2 regions of the Micromonospora sp. NPDC006431 genome follow, and region 2 is predicted to be linked to the other one. Evidence: riboswitches for the same ligand, from Rfam matches in the RefSeq annotation. Region 2 holds a riboswitch; the other holds the start of a gene.
The links. A riboswitch is a leader RNA that binds a small molecule or an ion and turns the genes downstream of it on or off. The one in region 2 is predicted to bind thiamine pyrophosphate.
Positions count from the first base shown of each region.

Region 1 (13,983 bases), on a different contig from region 2:
CTACGGGCGACTTCAGGGGCGGCACATCCGGGTTCGACCGCCGATCCACCCCGAACCGACCCTGAGATCGCACCCCGAGGGAGAATGACCCGATGGCCGGGTACCGCCGACAGCTCTACCGCGACGACGCGGTGGTGCTGCGCGTGCAGAAGCTGGGCGAGTCCGACCGGATCATCACCCTGCTCACCCGCCGGCACGGCCGGCTGCGCGCGGTGGCCCGGGGCGTCCGGCGCACCAGCAGCCGGTTCGGCGCCCGGCTGGAGCCGTTCGGGCACGTGGACCTCCAGCTCGCCGGCGACCCCACGGGCAACCTGGGCAGCTCGCTGCACACCGTCAGCCAGGTCGAGGGGATCGACCTCTACGGCAAACGGTTCCTCGGCGACTACCCGCGCTACACGGCGGCCAGCGCGATCGCCGAGACCGCGGAACGGCTCACCCCGGTCGAGCGGGAGCCGTCGCTGCGGTTGTTCCAGCTCACCCTCGGCGCGCTGCGCTCACTGGCCGGTGGCGAGCACGCCACCACCCTGGTGCTGGATGCCTACCTGCTGCGCGGGATGGCGTTCGCCGGCTGGGCGCCGGCGCTGGCCGCCTGCGCCGTCTGCGGCACCCCGGGGCGGCACCGCGCGTTCTCCGTGCCGGCCGGGGGAGCGGTCTGCCCGGACTGCCGGCCGCCCGGCGCCGCACACCCCGCCCCGGCCACCATCGCGCTGATGTCCGCGCTGACCACCGGCGACTGGGCGTACGCCGACGCCACCGAGACCGGCGTACGCCGGGAGTGCAGTGGCCTGGTCGCGGCGCACCTCCAGTGGCACCTGGAGCGCGCGCTACGCTCGCTGCCGCTGGTCGACCGGGGTGCCCCGGCGTCCGGCACGGTCCCACCGCCGAGCGGCACGGGGCCGGGCGCGGTCCCGCCGGCCAGCGGCGTCGGGCCCGCCGCCGCTGGTGTGAACAGGGAGAAGACCGAGTGATCCGATCGATGAGGGCCGTCCGGCGCGAGCCGGTGCCACCGACTCCACACCCGTCCGGGGCCCGGCCGCCGGCGCTGCCGACGGAGGCCCTGCCGAAGCACGTCGCCATCGTCATGGACGGCAACGGCCGCTGGGCCAAGGAGCGCGGGCTGACCCGGACCAAGGGTCACGAGCAGGGGGAATACAGCCTCTTCGACACCATCGAGGGTGCGATCGAGCTGGGCATCCCCTACCTGTCGGCGTACGCGTTCTCCACCGAGAACTGGCGGCGCTCACCGGACGAGGTCCGCTTCCTGATGGGTTTCAACCGGGACGTCATCCGCCGCCGCCGGGACCAGCTCGTCGACCTGGGCGTCCGGGTGGTCTGGTCGGGCCGGGCCGGGCGACTCTGGAAGAGCGTCATTTCCGAGCTGCAGACCGCCGAGGAGATGTCCCGGGGCAACTCGACGCTGACCCTGCAGTTCTGCGTCAACTACGGCGGCCAGGCGGAGATCGCCGACGCCGCCGCCGCGATCGCCCGTGACGTGGCCGCCGGCCGGCTCGACCCGGGCAAGGTCAACGAGAAGACCGTCGCGAAGTACCTCTACCACCCCGAAGTCCCCGAGGTGGACCTCTTCCTGCGTCCCTCCGGGGAGCAGCGCACCTCCAACTTCCTGCTCTGGCAGAGCGCGTACGCCGAGCTGGTGTTCCTCGACACCCTCTGGCCGGACTTCGACCGGCGCCACCTCTGGTACGCCTGCGAGCTCTACGCGCAGCGGGACCGCCGGTTCGGCGGCGCCTTGCCCAACCCGGTCGCCCCCGCAGTCTGAGCTCACGCTTACCGCCGCGGCCGATGGGGTACCAACCGGACAGCAGCCGATCGCGGAGGTGAACCAACATGCTGCAGAAGCGGATCGCCCAGTGGGCACTCATGGCGGTCGCCGTGCCGCTGGCGGCGGCCGGTGCACGCCGGCTGAGCCACTCCCTGGAGGCCCGTCGCGGCCCGACCGGAGTGAGCCGACTCCTCACCAGAGGCGCCGACCTGCTGCGGCCGCAGAAAACGCGGCGTCGTCGGTTCTGGTGACGACCAACGTCGACGCCGTCCCCCACCCGGGCGGCGTCGACGCGTTTCCGGTGGGCGGCGCGGCCTCGGCGCATACCATCGGCGCGAGGGCGCGCCGCCCGGTCGCGTCCGGCCACGGGGGTGGGCATGCGGGATCTCCGGTACGAGATGACGGCCGCGCTGGCCGGCGCGGGCCTGGTTGACGCCGCGCACCGGGAACGGGTCGCGGACCTCTGCGCCGGCGTCGCCGAGCGGTACTGCGCCGAGCTCGGGCACACGCCGGCCGTCCGCTCCGGCGAGATCGCCGAGCTGGCACAGGGCGAACCGGCCGCGGACTGGGCGCCGACTCCTGCCGACGACTCCAGCTCGGCGCGTTTGGCGCCGCGCGGCGACCTGGAGCCGTCGTCGGACGCCGCTGAACGGGCCTGGTGAGCGACGCCACGGGAGGCGGCATGCCGCGGTGTCTCGAGCGACGAACGCGACCTGCGGCACATCGAGTGGATCAGGCTGCGCTCAGGCCGCCACTTCGGAGCGGTTCCCGGCCCACAGGGTGTGGAACGTGCCGTCCCGATCCACCCGGTGGTAGGTGTGCGCCCCGAAGTTGTCCCGCAGCCCCTGGATCAGCGCCGCCGGCAGCCGTTCCGCGCGCAGGGCGTCGAACCAGGCCAGCGACGACGAGAAGGCCGGGGTCGGCACGCCCGCCCGGGCCGCGTCGGCCACCACCCGCCGCCAGGCCGGGATCCCGGCGCTGACCCGGTCGGCGAACCACGGCGCCACCAGCAGCGTCGACAGCTCCGGCTGCCCGTCGTACGCCTCCCGGATCCGGTCCAGGAAGCGGGCCCGGATGATGCAGCCGCCCCGCCAGATGGTCGCGGTGCCGCCCAGGTCGATGCCCCAGTCGTACTCCCGGCTGCCGGCCCGGATGTGGTCGAAGCCCTGCGCGTACGCGACGATCTTGCTGGCCAGCAGCGCGCGCCGGACGTCCTCGACGAAGGTCTCCCCGTCGTCGACCGACCACTTTGCGCCCGCGTCGGGGAAGGCCCGGCGGGCGGCGGCCCGCTGGTCGGCGTGGCCGGACAGCGACCGGGCGAAGGTGGCCTCGGCGATGCCGGTGATCGGGACGCCGAGGTCGAGCGCGCTCTGCACGGTCCACCGCCCGGTGCCCTTCTGCTCGGCCTGGTCGAGCACCACGTCGACGAAGGCCCGGCCGCTCGCCGCGTCGGTGTGCGCCAGCACGTCGGCGGTGATCTCGATGAGGAACGACTCCAGCTCGCCCGTGTTCCACTCGCGGAAGATCTCCGCGATCTCCGCCGGGCTCGCCGACAGGCCCGCCCGCAGCAGGTCGTACGCCTCGGCGATGAGCTGCATGTCGGCGTACTCGATGCCGTTGTGGACCATCTTGACGAAGTGGCCGGCGCCGTCCGGGCCGATGTGCCGGCAGCACGGGGTGCCGTCCACGTGCGCGGAGATCTTCTCGAAGATCGGACCGAGCTTCCGGTAGGACTCGGCCGAGCCGCCCGGCATGATGCTCGGGCCGTGCAGCGCGCCCTCCTCGCCGCCGGAGACGCCGGTGCCGACGAAGTGCAGCCCGTGCCCGCGCAGCGCCTCCTCCCGCCGCCGGGTGTCGGCGAAGTGGGCGTTGCCGCAGTCGACGACGATGTCCCCCGCCTCGAGCAGGGGAACCAGCTCGTCGATCACCGCGTCGGTCGGCGCGCCCGCCTTCACCATGACGATCACGGCGCGCGGGCGCTCCAGCGAGGCGACGAAGTCGGCCAGCGACTCCGCCGGCACGAACCGGCCCTCGTCGCCGTGCTCGGCGATCAGGCTGCGGGTGCGCTGCGGCGAGCGGTTGTGGACCGCCACGGTGAAGCCGTTGCGGGCCAGGTTCCGGGCCAGGTTGCGGCCCATCACCGCCAGGCCGGTCACGCCGATCTGCGCCGTCGCCTGCTCTGCCATGCGTACCGCCACCTCTCGTCGGGCTGCCCGTCCTGCGACGGTATCGCGGTCGATGCGAGCGCGGGCGGGGACGCCGACCGCGGGTGAGGACCCGGTCGCGGTCCGTCCTCAGCCCTCCGCGAGGCGGGCCTCCACGTGGGCGACCTTCGCGGTCATCGCGTCGGTGACGCCGAGCGTGCCGGTAAATCGGGTGCACGGTGCGGCGACGGTCGGTTAGCATGCCGTCATGCGTAACTGACGCCCTTCTTCCGAGCCCTGGTCCGCCGCCGTTCGCGCCGCGGATCCGTCCCGCTCCGGGCGTCCGCATCCGCACCGCCGTTGTCGCGGTGGCTTTCCTGTCGGACCTGCCGGGGCTTGCCCGCTCGCCGCGCCCACCCGGCGCCCCGACAGTCAGGAGGCAGCGTATGCCCGCCAAGCGCAGTCCGAAGAAATCCCGTAAGCCCGCGTCGACGCCGTCCCTGGTGGACGTGACCCCACCGGACCTCGACGCGCTGGCGGTGGCGCCCCCGGCACCGGTGGCCCTGCCGGGTCGGGCCGACACCCCGCCAGCGCCGAAGGCCGGCCCGCCGGTCGGCCGGGCGCCCCGTGCCGCCGGGCGCAGCCAACGCGCCGGCCAGACCCGGTTCTACGCCTTCCGGCGGAGCTGAGGCCCGGGCGGGCCACATGTCACCGCCACCTCGCCGATGTTGCGGTGTCCCGGCTGCCCGGATGCCGCGAGTTCGCCGAAGCGGCGGTGACAAGCGGCCCGCACCGGCCGGTCCGGGGCGGGGCGGCACAAGCCGTCCCGCCCCGCTCCCGCGGCTCAGGCCGCAGCGGTCGCCGGGGTCGCCGTCCCGGTCGGCGCCTCGGCGGCACGCGACCGCTCGACGCCGAGGGCCAGGCCGACGAAGCCGGCCACCATCAGCACGCTCACCGCCACCTTGACCGGGACGCCGGTGCCGACCAGGTCCAGCACCTGTCCGGCGGTGAGGACCAGCGGCACCCAGAGCGCCACCAGCCGGGCGCGCCAGGCGCCGAAGGCGAGCACCAGGAGGCCGACCAGCCAGCCGAGCAGCCACACCGCGAACGAGGCCATCACGAACGGGTCCCCGTCGATGGCGGTGGTCACCGGCCGAGCGGTGTCGGCTTCGACGCCGCCGCCGGCCAGGGCCCCGAAGAAGGCGTTGTACTGCCACAGGTGGACGGTGGAGAAGTAGAGCCCGAGAAGGCTCGCCGCGCCGCCGACGGTGGCCACCACCGGCTTGCGCCGGCCCAGGGTAGCGGCCAGCCCGAGCATCGCCGGCAGCAGCAGCAGGTGGGCCAGGGCGAACAGGACGGTCTCCACCCGCCAGGCGCCCAGGTGCCCGGCGGCCACCGTGACGTTGTCGGCGGTGTCGGCCACGTCGTCAGGGAACATCACCCAGTAGAAGGCGTTCGCGGCGCCGTACATTACGCCGCCGGTGAGCAGAGCGCCCGCCGTGAGCCGCCGGCTCCGCCGCCGCCCGGTGCTGTCGTCCATCAGTGTCTCCTTCCGAAGTCGTGGCAGGGACGCTAGGAGCAGCACCGGGGCCGGGTCGTCGGCGCGGAAGTTGATCCGCGGGTGGAGCTCCGGCCGCCCTCGCTACACCCGTGGGTGGACGCGGAAGGGCGGCCGCCGTCGCTACCCTTCCGGCATGTCAGCCACCCCCGCCGTCCAGGCCCGGTGGCGCGAGGTGGCCACCTCGCTCGCCGGTGCCGCGTTACTCGCGTTCGGCCTGGCCGAGCTCTACGTCCCGCTGGCGGGCTACGTGGAGGGGGAGGGTCCGGACCTCGCCACGCTCTCCGCCGGTTGGCTCGCCGTCCTGACCGTGCTGCTGGTCGGCTACTGCCTCGCGGTGGCCGGCTGCACGGCGTACCCCCGGGCGGCGGCCGTCCTCGCCGGCACCTGCTTCACCGCGCAGAGCTTCACGCCGGTCCTGCCGGAGTGGCCGGTGGTGCCACTGCTGGCGTTGCTCGCCGCGGCCTTCGGCTGTGTCGCCGTGGGCGGCCGGGCTGCCTTCACGGTCGCCGCGGTCAGCTATTTTCTCCCGCTCGGGATCGAGAACGCGGTGGCCGGCGACTCCGACTGGGTGTTCATCCTGTTCGTCGGGCTCGCCGTGCTCGGCCCCGGTTACGCCGTGCGGATGCGGCGGGCGCAGGCGGCCCGGCTGGTGGCGCTGGCCGCCGAGCGGGAGGCCGCCGCCCGGACGGACGAGCGGCTGCGGGTGGCCCGGGAACTGCACGACATCGTCTCGCACGGGGTCTCGGTGATGGTGCTGCAGGCCGCCGCGGCGCAGGCTGTGCTCGACTCGGACGCGGCGCAGGCCCGCACGTCCCTCGACGCCGTGCAGGATGTCGGGCGTGAGGTGGTCACCGAGCTGCGCCGGCTACTCGTCATCCTCCGCGGCGCCGAGCCGGCCCCGGAGGCGCTGCCCTCGCTACGCCGGCTCGAACCGTTGACCGCCGGGGTACGCCTCGCCGGCGGGCAGGTCGACGTGGATGTCACAGGCGACCTCGACATGATCCCGGCCGCCGCCGATGTCAGCGGGTACCGGATCCTCCAGGAGGCGCTGACCAACGCCGCCCGGCACGCGGCGGGCGCGGCGGTCCGCGTCTCGATCGAGGTGACCGGCGACGCCCTCCGGCTGGAGGTGACCGACGACGGCACCGGCCGGGCCCGGCGGAGCGCCGGCACCGGGCACGGCTTGACCGGCATCCGCGAGCGGGTGGAGCTGTTCGGCGGCACGGTCACCGCCGGCCCGCGCCCGCAGGGCGGCTTCGACGTACGCGTCGAGCTGCCCTTCGACGCCGAGGCGTCGGTCGGCACGCTCACCACGACGGGAGTCATCGAATGACCCGGGTTCTCATCGCCGACGACGAGGCGTTGGTGCGGGGCGGCCTCCGGCTGATCCTCACCGCGCAACCCGACCTCGAGGTCGTCGCCGATGCGGCCGACGGTGAGGAAGCCATCCAGCTCGCGAACCGGTTCGCACCCGACGTGGTGCTGATGGACATCCACATGGCGCCCACGGACGGGATCGCCGCGACCGAGCGGATCCTGGCCGCGCGTGGCGAGACCCGGATCATCATGCTGACCACCTTCGATCTCGACGAGTATGTGTACCGGGCGCTGCGCGCCGGCGCCTCCGGCTTCATGCTCAAGACCACTCCGCCTGGGGAACTGGCCGAGGCGGTGCGGACGGCGGCCCGCGGCGACGCCCTGCTCTCCCCGTCGATCACCCGGCGCCTGATCGACCACTACACCGCGACGGCGTCGGTGGCCGGCCACCCGGGCCTGGCGGAGCTGACCGCCCGGGAGACCGAGGTGTTGCGGATGATGGCTCTCGGCCTGTCCAACCAGGAGATCGCCGGCCAACTCTTCGTCGGCGAGGCGACCGTGAAGACGCACGTGAACCGCATCTTTGCCAAGCTCGGAGTGCGGGACCGGGTGCAGGCGGTCGTGCTGGCGTACCAGAGCGGCGTGGCGCAGCTCCGGCGGTAGCGGACGTGGTCAGCCAATCAGGGGGCGGAACGTGTCGAGCGCGACGCTGACCGCGAGCGCCGCGCCGGCCAGCACCGCCGCGCCGGCGACCAGCAGCCCGTCCGCCCGGGTGAAGCGCTGCCGCCGGGCGACCGTACGCGGGATGCCGGCGTCGAAGCCGCGGGCGTCCATCGCGACCGCCAGTCGGGTGCCCCGGCGGATCGCCCCGACCAGCAGGGCGAACGCCGTCGACACGAAGAGCCGCACCTTGGCGACCGGGTTGCGGCCGGCGTCCACGCCGCGGGCCCGCCGGGCCATGCTGATCATCCGCCACTCCTGTTCGAGCAGCGGTACCAGCCGGAACGCAGCCAGCGCGCCGATGGCGAACCGGGCCGGGGCCTTCGCGTTCTGGATCAACGCGTCGGCCAGGTCGGTCGGGTCGGTGGTGGCGAAGACGATCACCCCGGGCAGCGCCACCGCGAGCATTCGCAGGACCAGGCCGAGCGCGGTGAGCAGCACCCCTTCGGTCACCAGGATCGGGCCGGCCTCGACCAGCACCCGGCCGGACCGGTCGGCGGCGAAGAGCACCAGGGTGACCAGGATGCCGCCGGCGCTGGCCAGCAGCGGCCAGGCCCGCCGGGCCAGCATCCGGTAGCGGATGCCGAACAGCGGCAGCACCACCAGTTCGATGGCGATGGCGATCGCCGGGGTCACCGGGTCCAGGGTGGCGATGAGGAGCAACGAGAAGACCAGCGCGGCGGCCAGCTTCGCCACCGGGTTGCGGCGGGCCATCGGCGCGCCGGGCCGGGCCATCGGTGCCACGCTGATCATGCGCGCTCCCCGCTACGGTTCGGGACGGTGGCGGTCATCGGCGGTCCAGGGCGACGGTGCGGTCGGCGAGCGCGGCGACGAAGTCCGGGTCGTGGGTGACCGCGACGATGCCGTGGCCGGCGTCGCGCAGCTCGGCGAAGAGGTCGACCAGTTCCGACCAGGTCCGCCGGTCCTGGCCGAAGGTGGGCTCGTCGCAGATCAGCAGGTGCGGTGCGGTGGCCAGGGCGGTCGCCACGCTCAGCCGCCGCGCCTCCCCACCCGAGAGGGTGTACGGGTTGGTCCCGGCCAGCCGGGCCAGCCGCAGCCGGTCCAGCAGCCCGTCCACGGTGGCCCGTACCGCCGCCTCGGGCTCGCCGGTCCGGCGCGGGCCGAGCGCCAGCTCGTCGTAGACGGTGCCGGTGACGAACTGGTGCTCCGGGTCCTGGAAGACCGAGCCGATCCGCCGGGCCAGCAGGGGCGCGCGCCAGCGGTGCGGGGGAGTGCCGGCGTCCTGCCCGGCCAGGGCGGTGGTGGCGGTGGTCGTACCGGTGCCGGGGCGGAGCAGGCCGCCGAGGAGCAGGGCCAGGGTGGACTTGCCGGCGCCGTTCGGGCCGAGGACGGCGAGCGCCTCGCCGGCGCGTACCTCGAGGTCGACGGGGGCCAGCCGGGGCGGCAGGCCGAGCCGGTCGGCGGTGAGCAGCCGGTCGCCCGGCGGCGCGGTGGCGTGCCGGGGCGGCACGGTGCGACCCGGCACCCAGACCCCGGCGGCGGCGAGCGCGTCGCCGTGCGCGGAAAAGACCGTGTCGGGCGGCCCGTCGGCCCGCACCCCGCCGCCGGCCTCCAGCACCACCACCCGGTCGACCAGCGGCAGCGCCTCGGCGACCCGGTGCTCGACCAGGATCAGCGTGGTGTCCGCGTCGAGCGCGTCCGCGACGGCCTGCCGGACCAGCGCGGCGCCGGCCGGGTCGAGGTTGGCGGTGGGCTCGTCGAGCAGCAGCAGCCCGGGCCGCGGGGCGAGCACCCCGGCGAGGGCGAGCCGCTGCTGCTCGCCGCCGGAGAGCGCCGCGGTGGGCCGGTCCCGGTGGTACGGGAAGCCGACCCGGCGCAGTGCCTCGTCCACCCGGGGCCAGATCTCCTCGGCGGGTACGCCCCGGTTCTCCAGCCCGAACGCGACGTCGTCGCCGCAGCGGGCCATCACCAGCTGGGTCTCCGGGTCCTGGAAGACGATGCCGACCCGTTCCCGGGCCTTGCGCGGGTCGAGCCCGTCGATCTCGACGGTGCCCTCCTGCTCGCCGGAGTCCTCGGGCAGCAGCCCGGCGAGCGCCGCCAGCAGGGTGCTCTTGCCCGCCCCGGACGCCCCCAGCAGCAGCACCCGCTCCCCGCGCTCGACGCGCAGGTCCACCCCGCGGACGGCCCACCCCTTCCGCCCCGCATGCCGCCACCCGAACCCCCGCAACACCACCCCACTCACACCCACACCCCTCCCACCCGTCCCCGCCCCACCCCGGCCCACCCCGTCGATCATGAGGTTGGCGGCACCTTCAGAGATCCACATCGCCGTCAACCTCATGATCAACATGATCGGATCGGGCGGTCAGACGGCGGCGCGTTCGCGGCCGGCGGGGAAGCGGTCGAGGACGCCGGTGTTCGCCAGGGCGCGGGTCAGCGCGACGCCGCCGAGGCCGGCCACGACCAGTGCGCTGACGGCGGTGATGAGGATGTACGGCAGCCGGAAGCTGCCCCACGCGGTGTCCGGGTACCAGACGAAGACGTCGTAGATCGCGGCGGCGAGGCCGGCCAGGGTGGCGGCCAGCAGCGAGACCGGGAGCCGGTAGGTGCGGTAACCGAAGAGCGCGAAGGCCAGTTCGCCCGCCGCCGCCTCCAGCGGGCCCTGCACCACCAGGGTCCAGCCCCAACTGCTGCCGAGCGCGACCGACACCAGCGCGGCGAAGGTCAGCGTGAAGAACGCGGCGCCGGGCTTGCGGACGATCAGCGCGCCGAGCACGGCCGGCACCAGCCACACGCCGTACAGCGCCGCCCGGCCGGGCAGCGGGATGGCGTCCGCCGGCCCGTTCCAGAGCAGGCCCCACGCCCAGAAGATGACGCCGAACGCCACCCCGAGCACCGAGGCGATGACGATGTCGATGGTGCGCCACCGGTTGGCGGTTGGGTGAGTCATGGTTGCTCCCAGTTCGTCGAGGGTGAACCAGGAGAAGACGCACGCCGCGTCCGGATGCCCGGACGGCGGCGCGGCTGGAGGTCGACCGAACTCCCTGCGCTGGCATTACCCAGATCAGGTTCGAGGGTCTGCGGGCACCGGCCCGCACTCTCAGCGCTGTGCGCTCCCCTGTCGGATGTGAAGTTGTCTGCGGCAGACGCTAGCACCGGTGCCCGCCGCCGGCACAGCAGGGCGAGCGGTGCCGGTCCGGCTGGGTAGGCTGCCGATCATGCGGGTGGACGCGCGAGGTCTGACGTTCGAGGTACGCACCGGCGGCCCCGAGGACGGCGCCCCGGTCCTGCTGCTGCACGGCTTCCCGCAGCACGGCGGCGAGTGGGACGAGGTGGTGCCCCTGCTGCACGCGGCCGGGCTGCGCACGTACGCGCTCGACCAGCGGGGCTACTCGCCGGGTGCCCGGCCGGCGGCGGTCGAGGCGTACCGGATCCCGGAGCTGCCGGCGGACGCGGCGGGGGTGCTCGACGCGCTCGGCGTCAAGGCCGCGCACGTGGTCGGGCACGACTGGGGCGCGATCGTGGCCTGGAGCCTGGCGGCGGTGCACCCGGAGCGGGTCCGCAGCCTCACCGCGGTCTCGGTGCCGCACCCGGCGGCGATGGCCCACGCGCTCGCCACCGACCCGCGACAGAAGGCCCGCTCCGCCTACATCACCCTGTTCCGCAAGCCCGGCAAGGCGGAGCGCGTGCTGCTCGCCCTCAACGCCGTCGCGCTGCGCCGGATGCTCGGCGGGGTGGGCGATCCCGCGCAGGTGGCCCGCTACGCCGACCCGATGTGCGAGCCGGGCGCGCTGACCGCCGCGCTGAACTGGTACCGGGCGATGACCGGGGCGGACCTGAAGGCCGTCGGGCCGGTCGGCGTGCCGACCACCTTCGTGTGGAGCGACCGGGACATCGCGATCGGCCGTGCCGCCGCCGCGGCCTGCGCACCCCATGTGACCGGCGACTACCGCTTCGTCGAGCTGCCCGGCGTCACGCACTGGATCCCGGACGAAGCGCCCGCCCCGCTGGCCGCCGCGATCCTCGCCCGGGTGGGCCGATGATCGCCGGTGCCGCACCGGCCCGGCCGCACACCCGCGCGTCGCTCGCCGCCCAGTTCCGCGCCATCGGCGTACGCCCCGGCGGGACCGTCCTGGTGCACGCGTCCCTGCGCCCGCTGGGCTTCCTCTGCGGCGGCCCGGAGGCGGTGGTGCTCGCCCTGCGCGACGTGCTCGGCCCGGCCGGGACCCTCGTGGTGCCCACCCACACGTCGGACAACAGCGACCCCGCGGGCTGGACCAACCCGCCGGTGCCGGCCGACTGCTGGCCGGTGATCCGGGACGAGCTGCCCGGCTTCGACCCGGCGGTCACGCCGAGCCGGTTCATGGGCGCCCTCGCCGAGCTGGTCCGCACCTGGCCCGGCGCGCGGCGCAGCGACCACCCGCACGTCTCGTTCGCCGCGCTGGGACCGGCGGCCGACCGGGTCGTCGCCGACCACGCGCTGGCCGACATGCTCGGCGAGGGCTCCCCGCTGGCCCGCCTCTACGAGCTGGACGCCGACGTGCTGCTGCTCGGGGTGGAGCACGACAGCAACACGTCGCTGCACCTGGCCGAGTACCGGCAGCCGGCGCCGCCCCGGCAGCGCTGCGGCGCGGCCGCGCTGACCGGCGACGGCGGCCGGGCGTGGGTGTGGTGGGACGACATCCGCCTGGACGACGACGGCTTCGCCCGGCTCGGCACCGAGCTGGAGGCCACCGGAGCGGTACGGCTCGGGCCGGTCGGCGACGGGACGGGCCGGTTGATGAGGCAGCGGGTGGCGGTCGACTTCGCGGTGGACTGGCTGGCCCGGAACCGACGGACGGAGGAATCATGACGGTGAGCGCCGAGGCGTACCTGGCGGTGGTGACCGAGACGATCGGCCGGGTGGCCGCCGGCCAGCGGGACGGGGTGGCGCGCGGCGCCGACCTGATCGCCGAGTCGCTGCGCGCCGACGGGGTGGTCCACGCGTTCGGCACCGGCCACTCGGAGGCGCTGGCGATGGAGATCGCCGGCCGGGCCGGTGGGCTGGTCCCCACCAACCGGATCGCCCTGCGCGACCTGGTCCTGTACGGGGGCGAGCCGGCCGACGTGCTCGGCCCGAAGCTGGAACGCGAGCCCGAGGTGGCGCACCGCCTCTACGAGCTGGCCCCGATCCGCCCGCAGGACGTCTTCGTGCTCGCCTCCAACTCCGGCGTGAACGGCGCGATGGTGGAGTTCGCGTCCATCGTCAAGGAACGCGGGCACGCGCTGATCGCGATCACCTCGGCGGCGCACTCCGCCCGGATGACCTCGCGCCACCCGTCCGGGCGCAAGCTCGCCGACTTCGCCGACGTGGTGCTCGACAACGGCGCCCCGTACGGCGACGCCACCCTGCCGCTGCCCGGCGGTGGCGCGGTCGGTGCGGTCTCCTCGATCACGGCCGCACTGCTGGCGCAGCAGCTCGTGGCGGAGGTGGTGGCCCGGCTGCTGGCGGCGGGGGAGCGGCCCCCGGTCTACCTGTCGGCGAACATCACCGGCGGCGACGAGCACAACGCCGAGCTGGAGGCCCGGTACGCGGGCCGGATCCGCCGGGGGGCGTGAGCGCGAGGAGTGAGCCGGGTTTGCGAGCCCCGCAGTCGCGAACTGAGGAGGCATCGTGAGTCCCGCAGTCGTGAACGCGGGGCGGCATGGTGAACCGGTTTCGCGACGGTGCGGACCGGGCACCGGCGGTACTGCCGACGGATGCTTCCGCCGGCAGTACCGTCATCCCTGGAGGTAGCGCGTGTCCAAGGAAACCGAGAAGCAGCGGTGGCAGCGCAACTTCGCCGACCTGCTCCAGGAGCTGCGGGTGGCGCAGACCGGCGTGCAGATCCTCTTCGCCTTCCTGCTCACCCTGCCGTTCAGCAGCGGTTTCACCCGGACCACCAACTTCCAGAAGGACACCTACATCGTCGCTTTGCTGGCCGCCGCCGCAGCCACCGCGATGATCATCTCGCCGGTCGCCTTCCACCGGGCGCTGTTCCGGCAGGGCCGCAAGCCGGAGCTGGTCCGGTTCGCCCACCGGGTGGCCATCGGCGGCCTGGCCTTCATGCTGATCTCGATGGTCAGTGCGGTCCTGCTGATCACCGACTTCGTGCTGGGTCGGCTGGCGGCCCTGGTGCTGACCGCGGTCACCGGGGCGTGGTTCCTGACCTTCTGGCTGGTCCTGCCGCTCGCCGCCCGGCGCAACTGGGGCGACGACATCGACGACGAGGACGACAACCTGCGGGTGATGCCCGGCGACTGACCGCGCCGATCCCGCCAAATCGGACGTGCACCGAACGCTACCCCTGGGTAACAACCGGGGGTAGCGTCGTTTTCGTCGCGCACGTCGACGCAGCCGGACCGAGGTCTCCAGGAGGCAGCCGTGACCACGACACAGAACAGCCGACCCGATCCCGCCGGCCCCGGCGGCCCGACCGGCCGGGTGGCCCCGATCGACGACACCGATCCGCCGGCCGCCG
Region 1 is NZ_JBIAHQ010000002.1:508,204-522,186, reverse strand. Features, by position in the region: gene recO (DNA repair protein RecO) at 93-968, shown strand; gene ACFYM6_RS05965 (isoprenyl transferase) at 977-1,777, shown strand; gene ACFYM6_RS05960 (hypothetical protein) at 1,846-2,031, shown strand; gene ACFYM6_RS05955 (thioredoxin reductase) at 2,158-2,442, shown strand; gene gndA (NADP-dependent phosphogluconate dehydrogenase) at 2,524-3,966, opposite strand; gene ACFYM6_RS05945 (hypothetical protein) at 4,371-4,613, shown strand; gene ACFYM6_RS05940 (hypothetical protein) at 4,769-5,464, opposite strand; gene ACFYM6_RS05935 (sensor histidine kinase) at 5,619-6,818, shown strand; gene ACFYM6_RS05930 (response regulator) at 6,815-7,465, shown strand; gene ACFYM6_RS05925 (energy-coupling factor transporter transmembrane component T family protein) at 7,475-8,275, opposite strand; gene ACFYM6_RS05920 (ABC transporter ATP-binding protein) at 8,310-9,725, opposite strand; gene ACFYM6_RS05915 (ECF transporter S component) at 9,849-10,433, opposite strand; TPP riboswitch at 10,507-10,613, opposite strand; gene ACFYM6_RS05910 (alpha/beta fold hydrolase) at 10,702-11,526, shown strand; gene ACFYM6_RS05905 (aminoglycoside N(3)-acetyltransferase) at 11,523-12,335, shown strand; gene ACFYM6_RS05900 (SIS domain-containing protein) at 12,332-13,081, shown strand; gene ACFYM6_RS05895 (DUF6328 family protein) at 13,263-13,766, shown strand; gene ACFYM6_RS05890 (acyl-CoA dehydrogenase family protein) at 13,887-13,983, shown strand, end outside.
Region 1: it holds a riboswitch for thiamine pyrophosphate, as region 2 does, so the genes downstream of both, ACFYM6_RS05915 (ECF transporter S component) here and thiE (thiamine phosphate synthase) in region 2, are expected to answer to the same signal.

Region 2 (13,983 bases):
GCACCGGCACGACCACCCGTACCTGGTGGTCGCGATCCAGGGCGCGAAGAACGTGGTGCAGACCATCGACGGCACCACCATCGATGCCGACGAGCCGACCGGCGGGGTGGTCTACCGCGACCCCGGCGCCGTGCACATGCTGACCAACGTCGGCGACACCACCTACCTGGCCCGCCTCGTCGAGCTGAAGTAACCACCCCGACACCGGCGCGCCGCACCCAGAGTGGTAAGTGGCGATCGACCCCACCTGGCCGTAACGTGCCGGACATGGCCTTTCGGACATGGGGCAGGCTGCTGCTCACTGCGCTCGTGGTGAGCTTGCTGGCCGGGGCCGGCCAGCTCGGCATCGCATACGGGTTCGGCGTCGTACGCCTCAACGGCGCGTTCATCGACGACTCGGTCAACCGGTGGCCGGCCCAGCTCGTCTGGGTCGCCTGGTTCGCGGCGATCGCCGCGGTGACCGGCGCCGTCCTCACCGAACGGTTCGCCCGGCGGGACGGGCTGCCCGGCGGCACCAGCGAACAGCTCGCCGTCGCCGGTGCCGCCGCCCTGGGCGCGATCGTCGTCGCACCACTGTGCATGCAGCCGGCCCGCGCGGCCGAGCTCGGCGGCACCATCGAGCCGGTGTGGGCGGTCGGCATCTGTGCGATCCTCGGCGCGGTGGTCGGGGCGGGCGCCGCGATCGCCGTCCTGCTCAAGCCGCCGCTGGGTTGGAACATCGCGCTGTCCGCGGGGGCCGTCTGGCTGCTCGCGCTGGTCTCCGCCGCGCCGTCGGTGGCCCCGACCGGGCCGCTGCTCAGCGTACGTCTGGGGGTCCTCGAACCGTCCTGGCTGGACCCCGCGCCGGCGCAACGCCTGGCCGCGCTGATCATGCCCACGGTGGCCCTGCTGGCCGGCGCGGCGGTCGGGGCGCTGGCCCGCCGGCGCGGGCACTCCCCGCTCGTCGGCGGGGCGGCCGGGGCGGCCGGCCCGGTCCTGCTGGCCTTCGCGTACCTGACCGCCGGCCCCGGCGTCGCGACCGACCGCTACCAGCTCGCCCCCTACTACGGGGCGCTGGTCGCGGTGGCCGCCGGCGCGCTCGGCTCGGCCGCCACGACGGTGCTGCGCCGGCCGGTCGCGGAGACCGAAACCACCGCGATCGAGCCGACCGACATCCTCCAGCCCCTGCCGTCGTCGCCCGCCGGTCCCGGCGACCCGGGCTTCGCCGCGGAGCCGGCCACCGACTCCCTGGCGGCTGCCGAAGGTACGGCGATCCAGTCGAGCCTTCCCGAGGCCGGACGGGAGCCGACCCCCCGGAGTGCCGGCGTCCCCGCGCCCGCCCACTGGGACTGGCCGCGGGCCTCCGGTCTCACGCCGTCGCCCCGGCCGACCCACCGGTCCCGGGCCGACCGGACGACCCCCGACCGCACCGGCCTGGACAACCGCACGATTTCCGCCGAGCACACCGCGTTCGAGGACCGCCCGGCCCCGGCCGGGCCCATCGAGATCGAGGGCTCCAGCACCTCCGCCGACCGCGCCGGCGTTGACCACCGCACCATTGCCGCCGACCACGCCGCCTCCGTTGAGCCCGCCACCCCGGCCGGCCGAGGTGGCGCCGACGAGCGCGGCTCCGCCGACGAGCCGGGTCCCCTCGCCGGAGCCGCCGCCGGGCCGGAGCCGGAGGCTTCGCCGAGCCCGGCCGGCGACGCCGGCAGCGATGTGCCCGAGGCCGTGCGGGACGCCGACGACCTGACGCAGACTCTGCCGGTGCCCGGGCTGCTGCCCCCGCGGCGGCGCACCGCAGCCATCGACGTGCTCGCCGCCGGCCGCCCGGCACCGGACCAGGCCGTCAAGCCGCAGGAGTCGACCGCCGCCGCCCCAGCCCCGGCCCCGGCGACGCTTCCGGAGCGGATGCCGTCGCCGGACGTCGCGGCGCTCGCGGGCGCGGCGCCGTCGCCACGGACCGAAACGCCGGCCGAACCGGAGCCGGACCACAGCGCGCCACTCGGGGAGGCAGCCACGACGTCGCCCACAGTTCCACGGGGTGGCGGCCGGCCCGACCACGAGGCGCCGGCGGGGGCGGACGGAGACGACCCGGCGACCCCGGCACCCGCCGCGCGACCGACTGCCGGCCGCCGGTCCCGCCGGCAACCGCGACCGGCGCCGGCCGCGGCCAAGGCGGTCCCAGCCGAAGCGGGCAGCGGCAGGCTGGCCGAAACGGGCCCACGCACGGAGTCGCCTGCCGGGGACGCCGCCGCGCCGGTCCAGGTCGGGCAGGAGCCGGCCGCAGCCGCGCCGGCGAACCCCTCGGCGGCGGAGGCGGCGGCCGGTGCCGGCGATCCGGGCTCGACCAGCACCCGCCCGGGCAGCCGATCCGGGCGCGGACGCAAGACCCGTACCAGCCCGGCAACCGCAACGGCCCCGTCCGGCGCGGCGAGCCCCGTCCCGGCCCCGTCGACCGAGGCGACCCCAGCCGAGGCGGCGCCCAGCGCGGCGGCCCCCACCGAGGCGAAGCCGGCCGAAAGTACGCCCGCCGCGGCGGCCTCCACCGACGCGAAACCAGCCGAAAGCGCGCCCGCCGCGGCGGCCCCCACCGACGCGAAACCAGCCGAAAGCGCGCCCGCCGCGGCGGCCCCCACCGACGCGAAACCAGCCGAAAGCGCGCCCAGCGCGGCGATCCCCACCGAGGCGAAGCCGGCCCAAGCGACCCGGGCCCACCGGAGGCCAGCCCGGACGGCCTCGACCGGGGCGGTCCCGGCCCGGGCGCCCCGGATCGAGGCGGACCCGGCTCAGGCGGCCCCGATCGAGGCGCCGCACGCTCGGACGACGCCGGAGGTGCCCCCGGCCGACCCGCACCCGGCTGCGCCCGTGGTCGACGTACCGGCGCGCTCGGCGTCTCCGGCGACGCCGCCGGCCCCCCGGGCGGCCGGTGACCTCGACCAGCGGCCCGGCGGCCGGACGCCGCTGATCGGTGCCGAGCCGGCCGACGCCACGGCGGATCCCCAGACCAACGAGGGTGGACGCCGGACCCGGAGTTACTTCTTCTCCGACGACGAGCCCGCGGCGACCGACCTACCCGGGCCGGCCGACGCACCGGCGTCGCCGCGCCCGCGCTTCTCGATCTTCGAGGACGTGACGGATCGGCCGGACGAAGCCCTGCCGACCGGGCCGGTGGCACTCCCGCCCAGCCAACCGGTCGGCCCACGGGACGTTGCCGCGCCTGACAGCGGCGGCGGCGACCCGACCGGTGCCACCGGCAGCACGACGGGCACTCCGGACCGGACGGAGGCGCCGACCGGGGCAGCCCGGGTCGAGCCGATGCCGCGTCCCCGTCACCGGGCCCTGCCGGACCTGGGCCGGGACGCCCATTGGGACGCCTTCGCCAACGCCCGGCAGGCGACCCCCCTCCTGCGGAACGCCCCGCAGGCCGGCGGCCGGCACACCGACACCATCGGATCCCCGACCGCAGGCGAGGAGGACGGGGAGCCGGGTGACGGACGGTCGAAGCTCCGTGGCCTGTTCCGGCGCAACCGGGCCAAGGGCACGCCGGGTGACGCAGGCCGCGAGTCAGAGTCGCTGGCGCAGGACGAGGAGTACGTCGACTGGGTCGCCGGACTCGCCTCGGACGACGGGGAGGACATCCCTACGCTGCGCGGCGGCCGCCACCACCGCGACTGACCCTCCGGTCCGGGCCGGCCACCTGGCCGGTCCGGACCGGAGGCGCTCAGGCCAGCGGCAGGTAGACCCGGGCACCGGTCGAGCGGAACTCGGCGGACTTGTTCTGCATGCCGCGCGCCGCGTAGTCCGCCAGTTCCTGGGTGATCTTCATGGAGCAGAACTTCGGCCCGCACATCGAGCAGAAGTGCGCGGTCTTCGCCGGCTCGGCGGGGAGCGTCGCGTCGTGGTACGACCGCGCGGTCTCCGGATCGAGCGCGAGATTGAACTGGTCCTCCCAGCGGAACTCGAACCGGGCCCGGGACAGCGCGTCGTCCCAGGCCTGCGCCCCGCGGTGTCCCTTGGCCAGGTCCGCCGCGTGCGCCGCGATCTTGTACGCGATCACGCCCGCCTTCACGTCGTCCCGGTCCGGCAGCCCGAGGTGCTCCTTCGGGGTGACGTAGCAGAGCATCGCGGTGCCGTACATGCCGATCATCGCGGCGCCGATCGCCGAGGTGATGTGGTCGTACGCGGGGGCGATGTCCGTGGTCAGCGGCCCCAGCGTGTAGAAGGGCGCCTCGTGGCACCACTCCTGCTGGCGGTCCACGTTCTCCTTGATCTTGTGCATCGGCACGTGCCCGGGGCCCTCGATCATCACCTGGACGTCGTGCTCCCAGGCGATCCGCGTCAGCTCGCCGAGGGTACGCAGCTCGGCGAACTGCGCCTCGTCGTTGGCGTCCGCGATCGAGCCGGGACGCAACCCGTCGCCGAGCGAGAACGTCACGTCGTACCGGGCGAAGATCTCGCACAGCTCCGCGAAGTGGGTGTAGATGAAGTTCTCCTCGTGGTGCGCCAGGCACCAGGCCGCCATGATTGAGCCGCCCCGGGAGACGATGCCGGTCACCCGGTCCACGGCCAGCGGCACGTACGGCAGCCGCACCCCGGCGTGCACGGTCATGTAGTCGACGCCCTGCTCGGCCTGCTCGACGACCGTCTCGCGGAACACCTCCCAGCTCAACTGCACCGGGTCGCCACCGACCTTCTCCAGCGCCTGGTAGATCGGCACGGTCCCGATCGGCACCGGCGCGTTCCGCACGATCGCCTCGCGGGTCTCGTGGATCCGCTTCCCCGTGGACAGGTCCATCACGGTGTCCGCGCCCCAGCGGGTCGCCCAGGTCAGCTTCTCCACCTCCTCGGCGATGGAGGAGGTGACGGCCGAGGTGCCGATGTTGGCGTTCACCTTCACCAGGAACGCCTTGCCGATGATCGCCGGCTCGCACTCCGGGTGGTTGACGTTGAGCGGCAGCACCGCCCGCCCGGCGGCGATCTCGTCCCGGACGAACTCCGGCGGCACGCCCTCCCGGATCGCCACGAACTCCATCTCCGGCGTGACCAGCCCGGCCCGCGCATACGCGAGCTGGGTCGGGCGCTTCCCGTCGGCGCCGGCCAGCGGGGTGCCCGCGTCGCGCACCGGTGCCACGTCACCGCGTTCGGCGATCCACGGTCCGCGCAGCGGCGGCAGCCCCACCGCCGGGTCAGAGCCGGGACCGGAGGTGTCGTAGAGCCGCACCGGCGGGTTGTCCCCGGTCAGCGTCACCTCGGCGAACGGCACCCGGATGTCCGGGCGTGACCCCTCGACGTAGACCTTGCGTCGTGTCTGCATGGCAGCCTCCTGTCGGCTCAAGCGGACCAGCCGAAGTGGTCCAGCGGGCCGGATCCCGCGCCCAGTTCCCAGTCCCGCGCGCCGGCCAGCGCGCGGGCGACGTACTCCTTGGCGGCGGTGACGGCGACCGGCACCGGATCGCCCGCCGCCAGCCGGACGGCGATCGCCGCCGAGAACGAGCAGCCGGTGCCGTGGGTGTGCCGGGTGGGCACCCGGGGCCCCCGCAGCAGCCTGGTCGCCCCGCCGCCGACCAGCACGTCCACCGACTCACCCGCGGCGTCCACGTCGCCGCCGGTCACCACCACGTGCGCCGGGCCGGCGGTCGCGAGGGCCTCGGCCGCCGTGACCATCTCCTCGACCGTGGCCACCGGGCGTCCGGTGAGGGCCGCGGCCTCCGCGCAGTTCGGCGTCGCCACCTCGGCGTACGGCAGCAGCCGCTGCACCGCCTCCACCACCCCGAGCGGGTGTCCACTGGTGGCGACCAGCACCGGGTCGACGACGAGCCGGGGCAGCCGCCCCGCCTCCGCCGCCTCGGCGATCATGTCGGCGACCGCCGGGGTGCCGAGCATGCCGGTCTTCACCGCGCGCACGGCGAAGTCGCCGAGCACGCTGTCGAGCTGGTCCAGGACGGTCTGCGGGGGCAGCGGCAGGACGGCGTCGACGCCCCGGGTGTTCTGCGCGGTGATGGCGGTGATCACGCTGGTGCCGTACGCGCCGAGGGCGGCGAAGACCTTGAGGTCGGCCTGGATGCCCGCGCCGGCGCCGGAGTCGGAGCCGGCGATGGTGAGGATCGTCGTCGGGGTCACTCTTCTCCCCCGGTGGTTGCGGCTGAGGGCTGCGGCGGGGCCTCCGTCGTTTCGTGCCAGCTTCGCGGCACCGGGGTGACCGCCTCTTCGAAAGCTCTGGTCAGCGTGGCGGCTGCCTCGGTAGGGTCGGCGGCTCGCATGATCGCGCCGAGCACCGCCACCCCTGCGGCTCCTGCCTCGACGCACGCCTCGACCTGTTCCGGTGTCTCGATGCCGCCGAGTGCCAGGACCGGGACCGGGCTGACTCGGATCAGCTCGGCGAGGCCGGCTGCCCCGAGGGGCGGGCCGTAGCCGGGTTTGGTCTGCGTGGGGAAGACGGGCGAGAGGGTGGCGTAGTCCTCTGTGGTGAGGCGGTGCAGCTCCGCCTCGTCGTGGCAGGACCGGCCGACCAGGCCGAGCCGCGGCGGCGGGTACGGGCCGGCGGCGGGCAGGTGCACGGCGTCCCCGTCGAGCGGGTCCGTGCCGGCGACGATCAGGGTGCCGCCGACGTCGGCGAGCACCGAGCGCAGCTCGACGGCGAGGGCGAGGCGCTCGGCGCGCGGCAGGTCCTTCTCCCGCAGCACCACGAACCGGACTCCCCCGGCGCACGCTGCTGCGATCACCTCGGGCAGCGGCCCCCGCGCCACCCGCCGGTCCGTCAGCACCACCAGGCCGGACGGCGCGGCGCTCGACGAGATCTTGGAAGAATCCGGCCCCTCCAGGGACGCTTTCCTATCAAGATCTCCTTCAGCTTGGTGACCAGCGGCCACCCCGGATGGTGCGGTCACAGGTCCGGTCTTCCCTCGTCGGGGGTGGAGGCGAGGGCGTGGAAGCGGCGGGCGATCCGGCCCGCCCCGTACGCGAGCCGCCCGGCCGCCACCGCGTACCGCATGGCGGTGGCCATCGCCACCGGGTCGGCGGCCCGGGTGACCGCGCTGGCCAGCAGCACCGCGTCGCAGCCCAGCTCCATGGCGAGCGCGGCGTCCGAGGCGGTGCCGATGCCGGCGTCGAGAATGACGGGCACGTCGACGCTCTGCCGGATCAGCCGGATGTGGTGCGGGTTGCTCACGCCCAGGCCGGAGCCGATCGGAGCACCGGCCGGCATCACCGCCGCGCAGCCCACGTCGGCCAGCCGCCGGGCCAGGATCGGATCGTCCGAGGTGTACGGCAGCACGGTGAACCCGTCCGCCACCAACTCCTCGGCGGAGCGCAGCAGCTCCACCCCGTCGGGCAGCAGCGTGCGTTCGTCGCCGATCACCTCCAGCTTCACCCAGTCGGTGTCGAACGCCTCCCGGGCCAGCTGGGCGACCTTCACCGCCTCCGACGCGGTGTGGCAGCCGGCCGTGTTCGGCAACACCCGTACGCCGCACCGGTCGAGCAGGCCGAGCAGGCCGCCGCCGCTGCCCGGAGCGGTGTCGACCCGGCGCAGCGCCACCGTGACCAGCTCGGTGCCGGAGGCGCGGATCGCCTGCTCCAGCACGCGCAGGTTGGCCGCCCCGCCGGTACCGAGGATGAGCCGGGAGCCGAACGCTGTCCCGCCGATCTCAAGGGCCATGGCGCTCACCCGCCCTGGGCGGCGCTGAGCACCTCGACCCGGTCGCCGTCGCGCAGGGCGGTCGCCGACCAGCCGCCGCGCGGCACCACCTCGCCGTTGACCGCGACCGCCAGGCCGCGCCGCTGGTCGGTGACCTCCCGGACCACATCGGCGACGGTCGCTCCGCCGGGCACGCTCCGCCCGGCGCCGTTGACGATCAGTTCCATCTGGGCTCCTCCTCGGGTACGAACCGGTCCGGGGTGAACGGGGCGAGCAGCGGGTCCGGCTCGCCGGTGACGATCAGCTCGGTGACCAGGTCGGCGGTGACCGGGGTGAGCACGATGCCGTGCCGGTGGTGGCCGGTGGCGACGAGCACGCCCGGCCGGCCGGGCAGCGGCCCGATGATCGGCGCGTTGTCCGGCGTACCGGGGCGCAGCCCGGCGGACGCCTCGACCAGGTCGTACTCGGCCAGCTCGGGAACCAGGTCGACGGCGGCGCGGAGCAGCCGGAGCACCGCCCCGGCGGTCACCTCGGTGTCGGTGCGCTCCTCGACGGTCGCCCCGACCACCACCTCGCCGCTGTCCCGGGGCACCAGATAGATCGACTCACCGTCGGCGTACCCCCGGATCACGTGCCGGAAGCCCGGCGCGCCGCCGCCGGTCGCGCGGAGCCGGAGCACCTGCCCCTTCACCGGCCAGACCGGCAGCCCGGTGAGCGCCGCCGCGCCGCACCCGGCGGCGACCACGCTGAACCGGGCGTCCACGTCGGAGAGTCGGTCGACCGGGGCGGGGCGGAGCACGGCGCCGGCCCGCTCGGCCGCCGCGCGCAGCGCCGCCACCAGCCGGCGCGGGTCGACCTGATGGTCGCCGGGGGCGACCGCGCCGCCGCGCACCCGGGGGGCCAGCGCCGGCTCGCGGTCCCGCAGCGCGGAGGGACGCAGCGGCGTGATCGGCAGCCCCAACCCCTGCTGGTACGACCAGAGCCGGCGCGCCTCGGCCAGGTCGTCGGCGGTCAACCCGACCACCAGCGTGCCGTCGGTGCGGTACCCGACGTCGGTGCCGGCGGCCTCGGTCAGCTCGGCGGCGAAGGCCGGCCAGCGGGCGGCGGAGTCGGCGAGCAGCCCGGTCAGCTCGTGCTCGCCGAAGTACGCCTCGGCCACCGGCGACAGCATCCCGGCCGCCACGTGCGACGCCCCGGAGCCCGGTGCCGGATCGTGGACGACCACCCGCAGCCCGCGCTGCGCGCACCGCCACGCGATCGCCAGCCCGACCGGTCCCGCCCCCACGACGGCGACGTCCGGCCGGGTCAGCACGTCAGGGCCCCGAGCAGTTCGGCGGTGGCCCGGGCCGGGTCGGCGGCCTCGGCCAGCGCCCCGACCACCGCCACCCCGTACGCCCCGGCGGCCCGCAGCGCCGGCACCCGCGCGGCGGTCACCCCGCCGATCGCGATCACCGGTACGTCCACCGCCCCGGCGACCGCGCGTATCCCCTGGGGGCCGATCGGGTCGGGCAGCCCGGGCTTGGTGGCGGTGGCGTGGCAGGGGCCCACGCCCAGATAGCTGGCTCCGGCGGCGACCGCCGCGACGGCGGCCCCCGGTTCCCGAGCGGTGGCGCCGAGCACGGCGGTGGAGCCGAGCACGTGACGGGCGGCTGCCACGGGCAGGTCGTCCGCGCCGACGTGGCCACCGGCCGCGTCCACCGCGAGCGCCACGTGCAGCCGGTCGTTGACCAGGCAGGTCGCCCCGTACGGCCGGCACAGCGCGACCACCCGGCGGGCCAGTTCGTACGCCTCCCGGTCGGTGGTGTCGTCCACTACCCGGACCTGGACGACCAGTTCGGCGCGGGCCACCGGCAGGGCGGCGCGCAGCACGGCGAGCGGATCCCGCCCCGGCCGGGTGTCGGTGATCAGATGCAGACGTCCCAGGGACGGCACGGCAACACTCCTCCCTGCGCCGGCATTACCCGGATCAGGTTCGACGGTCGGGGGCTGCAGCCCCCCTCTCAGCCCGGTGCACCGGGCTCCCGTGGGTCACTTGTGGCCTACCGTACGACGTCCGCCGGGGATCCGCCAAGGGCGGGTAGCACTTTTCCCACCCACCGCCGCCCTCCCCCGGCCACGGGTGCCGCCAGCAGGCTGGGGCGGACAGCACGCTGCCCCGGTGCCGAACGGAACGGCGCCGGGGCAGCGGAAAGCCGGGTCAGAGGATGGCGTCGAGGGCGGCGAGGTCCTCGTCGATGGGCTGCCAGGCGCCCGCCTCGGCGTTGGCGCGTACCTGCTCGGGCGTGGTGGCCCCGGCGATCACCGAGGTCACCGCCGGGCGGGCGGCGAGTCCACCGATGGCCACCTGGAGCATCGAGATCCCACGCTCCGCCGCGTACGCCTCGATCGCCTCGATGGTGTCCCAGTCCGCCGCGGCCAGCCGCTCGGCGTACCGGCCGCCGCCGGAGAGCCGGCTGCCGGCGGGCGGCGCCTCGCCCCGGTGGTACTTGCCGGTGAGCAGGCCGTTGGCCAGCGGGAAGAACGGCAGCATGCCCAGGCCGAACCGCTCGCAGGCCGGGATGACCTCGGCCTCGACGCTCCGCTCCAGCAGGCTGTAGTGGTTCTGCGCGGAGATGAAGCGGGTGCGGCCCTGGGAGGACGCGGTCCAGTCGGCGTCGGCGATCTGCCAGCCGGCGAAGTTCGAGTTGCCGAGGTAGCGGACCTTGCCGGCACGGACCAGGTCGTCCAGGGCAGCAAGTGTCTCGTCGATCGGGGTGTCGGGGTCGGGTTCGTGCATCTGGTACAGGTCGATGTGGTCGGTGCCGAGCCGGCGCAGCGACGCCTCGACCGCGCGGGCGATGTAGCGGCGGGCACCCCGGGCACCGAAGTCCGGCCCGTTCAGGCCGTGCATGTCCATGCCGAACTTGGTGGCGACCACCACGTCGTCGCGGTAGCCCTTGAGCGCCTGCCCGAGCAGCTCCTCGGAGCTGCCCTGCGGCTCGCCGTAGATGTCGGCGGTGTCGAAGAAGTTGATCCCGGCGTCGAGCGCGGCCTCGACCACCGCCCGGGTGCCGTCGAGGTCGAGCTTGCGGCCGAAGTTGTTGCAGCCGATGCCGACCACGGACACCACGAGCCCGGAGTCGCCCAGCCGGCGGTACGTCATCTCACTCACGAGATCCACCCTATGCCCGGGCGGGGAGCGCAACTGGTCGAGCCCCAAGGTCGGGGACGACCCGGTGAGTCGTTCACGACATCAGCTCCACAGCGGCGCTCACCCGGGGCCGCCGCGCCGAACTCGCGGCGGACCCGGGTCGAAGGCACCGGGTCAGCCGACGTCCCAGACCGGCTCGGGGGTCTCCACCACCTCGCCGTCGCCGCGGAACAGCACGAACCGGTCGAAGGAGCGGGTGAACCACCGGTCGTGGGTCACCGCGATCACCGTCCCCTCGAACGCGGCCAACCCCGCTTCGAGCGCCTCGGCGGAGGCCAGGTCGAGGTTGTCGGTCGGCTCGTCGAGCAGCAGCAGGGTCGCGCCGGAGAGCTCCAGCAGCAGCACCAGGAAACGGGCCTGCTGGCCACCGGAGAGGGTGCCGAAACGCTGGTCGCCCTGCCCGGCCAGCTCGTACCGGGACAGCGCCGCCATCGCCGCGTGCCGGTCCATCCCGGCCCGGTGCTCGTCGCCCCGCCAGAGGATGTCGACCAGCGTCTTCTCGATCAGCTCCGGCCGGTCGTGGGTCTGCGAGAAGTGCCCGGGCCGGACCCGGGCGCCGAGGCGTACCACCCCGCCGTGGGCGACGGGGGCGAGCGCGGCCGCCCCGTCGACCGGCGCGTTGGCCGGGTCCGGGTCGCTCCCGCCGCGAGCCAGCAGGCGGAGGAAATGCGACTTGCCCGTCCCGTTCGCGCCCAGCACGGCGATCCGGTCGCCGTACCAGAGCTCCAGGTCGAAGGGGTAGGTCAGGCCGTCGAGCTCGAGCTGCTCGCAGACCACCGCCCGCTTGCCGGTCCGCCCGCCGGTCAGCCGCATCCGGATGTCCTGGTCCTTCGGGGGCACGGGCGGCGGCCCGGCCTCCTCGAACTTACGCAACCGGGTCTGCGCCGACTGGTAACGCGAGGCCATGTCGGAGTTGTACGCGGCCTTCTGCTTGTACATCAGCACCAGCTCGCGCAGCTTCTGGTGCTCCTCGTCCCAGCGCTTGCGCAGCTCGTCGAGGCGGGCGTGCCGGGCCACCCGCGCCTCGTGCCAGCTCGCGAAGCTGCCCGGATGCACCCAGGCGCTGCCACCTTCGACGGCGACCACCCTGTCGGCGGTCTGCGCCAGCAGCTCCCGGTCGTGCGAGACGTAGAGCACCGACTTGCCGGACTCGCGCAGCCGTGCCTCCAGCCACCGCTTGCCCGGCACGTCGAGGAAGTTGTCCGGCTCGTCGAGGAGGAGCACCTCGTCGGTGCCCCGGAGCAGCAGTTCGAGGGCGAAGCGCTTCTGCTGGCCGCCGGAGAGGGTCCGCACCGGGCGGTCCCGGGCGGCATCCCACGGCAGGTCGAGGACGATGGTGGTGACGGTGTCGAAGAGCACCTCGGCCTCGTACCCGCCGACCTCACCCCAGGCCGCGAGCGCGTCCGCGTACGCGAGCTGGGCCTTGCCGGCGGCGGTGCTGTACTTGCCGCGGACCTCGGCCGCCCGCATGGCCGCCTCGGTCTCGGCGAGCCGGCGGCCGGCGTCGCGCAGCGCCGGCGGGGCGAGCGCGAGGGCCAGGTCGGCGAGCGTCGAGTCGTCCCCGATCATGCCGATGAACTGCCGCATCACGCCGAGACCGCCGGAGCGGGCGATCGCACCGGTCTTCACCGGCAGGTCGCCGGCGACCATCCGGAGCAGGGTGGTCTTGCCGGCGCCGTTGGGCCCGACGAGGGCCAGCTTGGTGCCCTCACCGACCCGGAACGACACCTCGGCGAAGAGCTCCCGGCCGTCCGGGAGGAAGTGCCCGACCCCTGCCACGTCCACGTATCCCACGCGGGCATCCTGCCCGAGGGGGCGGCACGGGCGACACTCGATTATCGGGTGACCCGCAGCACCCGGTAGCCCTTCTGGCTGGCGTGCCGCTCGACCTGCCAGCCCTGCTCGACGAGCCAGCGGTGCAGCGAGTCGCCGCCGAGGTGCCGGGCGACGACCAGCCACGCCACCCCGTCCGGGGCGAGCCGGGGCAGCCAGCGGAGCAGCAGCTCGTGCAGTTCCGGCTTGCCGATGTGGATCGGAGGGTTGGACCAGATCTGGGCGAAGGAGACGTCGGCTGGTACCCCGTCCGGCGCGGCGACCCGGGCCCGATCGGCGGCCCCGACCCGGGCGGCGTTGGCGGCGGTGAGCTCACGCGCGCGCTGGTTGACGTCGACCGCCCAGACAGTGGCGGCCGGCGCGCTGGTGGCGAGTACGCAGGTGATCGGCCCGAATCCGCAGCCGAGGTCGAGCAGCGGGCCGGTGGTGGCGGCGGTGGGCAATTCGGCCTTGCGCAACAGGACCGCAGTGCCGGGGTCGAGCCGGTCGGCGGAGAAGACCCCGCCGGCCGAGGCGAGGGTGTAGTCGCGCCCGGCGACGGAGAACTCGACCTCGCGCGGCTGGGCGGCGGTCGTGGGTTCAGCGGTGAAGTAGTGGTCGCCGGTCACGTCCGGCATTGTCGCACCGGCCCCGGACGGCACCGCCGACGGTGTGGGCGAAGTAGATGCGACACCACTTCGCTTGATTTTCCCGATATTACCCCCGAAAGGGACAATAGGTCTTAGGGTAACGCACATGGTGTATCGGTACGAGTCCGATGAGGACGGCTCCCTGGAGTACCCGAGGCCCGGGTCGGAGCCGTCCGTACCCGCGGCACCTCCACCCGCGGGCCCCTCGCCGTCCCGCTTCCCCACTCCGTCGCTGCCCCCGCCGGTGCGGCGCACCCGACCGCCCGTCGACGTCAGCCCGGCCCCGGCCCCCACCCCGGCGCCGGCCCGGCAGGCGTCCGCTCCGGCCGCCGCCCGGGCCACCGGGCCGACGCCGCCGGCGGCGTCCACCACCGCACCGCATCAGGTGGCAGCGCCGCCGGCGTCCACCACCCCGGGCCGCCCCTCCGCGCCGGCCGAGAAGCCCCCGGTCACCCACACGGCCGACGAGCTGGACGTGGCCGAGCCCGCCAGGCCCATCCGCAGGCGCGGCGGCGGCCGGGCCTGGCAGGTGCTGATCGGCGGCGCCGCCGTGCTGGTGCTGCTCGCGCTCTGCGGCCTGGCCGTCGCCGCCCTGCTGCAGGAGCGGACCGGCAACCCGCAGGCCGGCCAGCAGACCGGGCAGCCCGTGGTGGAGCAGTCGGCCGCGGCCGACGGGAAGGACCTGGACTCCCGGGACACCGACCAGTCGGCGCTCA
Region 2 is NZ_JBIAHQ010000005.1:157,508-171,490, forward strand. Features, by position in the region: gene ACFYM6_RS12250 (cupin) at 1-193, shown strand, start outside; gene ACFYM6_RS12255 (hypothetical protein) at 268-3,657, shown strand; gene thiC (phosphomethylpyrimidine synthase ThiC) at 3,704-5,296, opposite strand; gene thiD (bifunctional hydroxymethylpyrimidine kinase/phosphomethylpyrimidine kinase) at 5,314-6,102, opposite strand; gene ACFYM6_RS12270 (thiamine phosphate synthase) at 6,099-6,779, opposite strand; gene ACFYM6_RS12275 (thiazole synthase) at 6,866-7,636, opposite strand; gene thiS (sulfur carrier protein ThiS) at 7,642-7,842, opposite strand; gene thiO (glycine oxidase ThiO) at 7,833-8,927, opposite strand; gene thiE (thiamine phosphate synthase) at 8,921-9,547, opposite strand; TPP riboswitch at 9,542-9,649, opposite strand; gene ACFYM6_RS12295 (aldo/keto reductase) at 9,813-10,775, opposite strand; gene ACFYM6_RS12300 (ATP-binding cassette domain-containing protein) at 10,920-12,599, opposite strand; gene ACFYM6_RS12305 (class I SAM-dependent methyltransferase) at 12,641-13,246, opposite strand; gene ACFYM6_RS12310 (hypothetical protein) at 13,374-13,983, shown strand, end outside.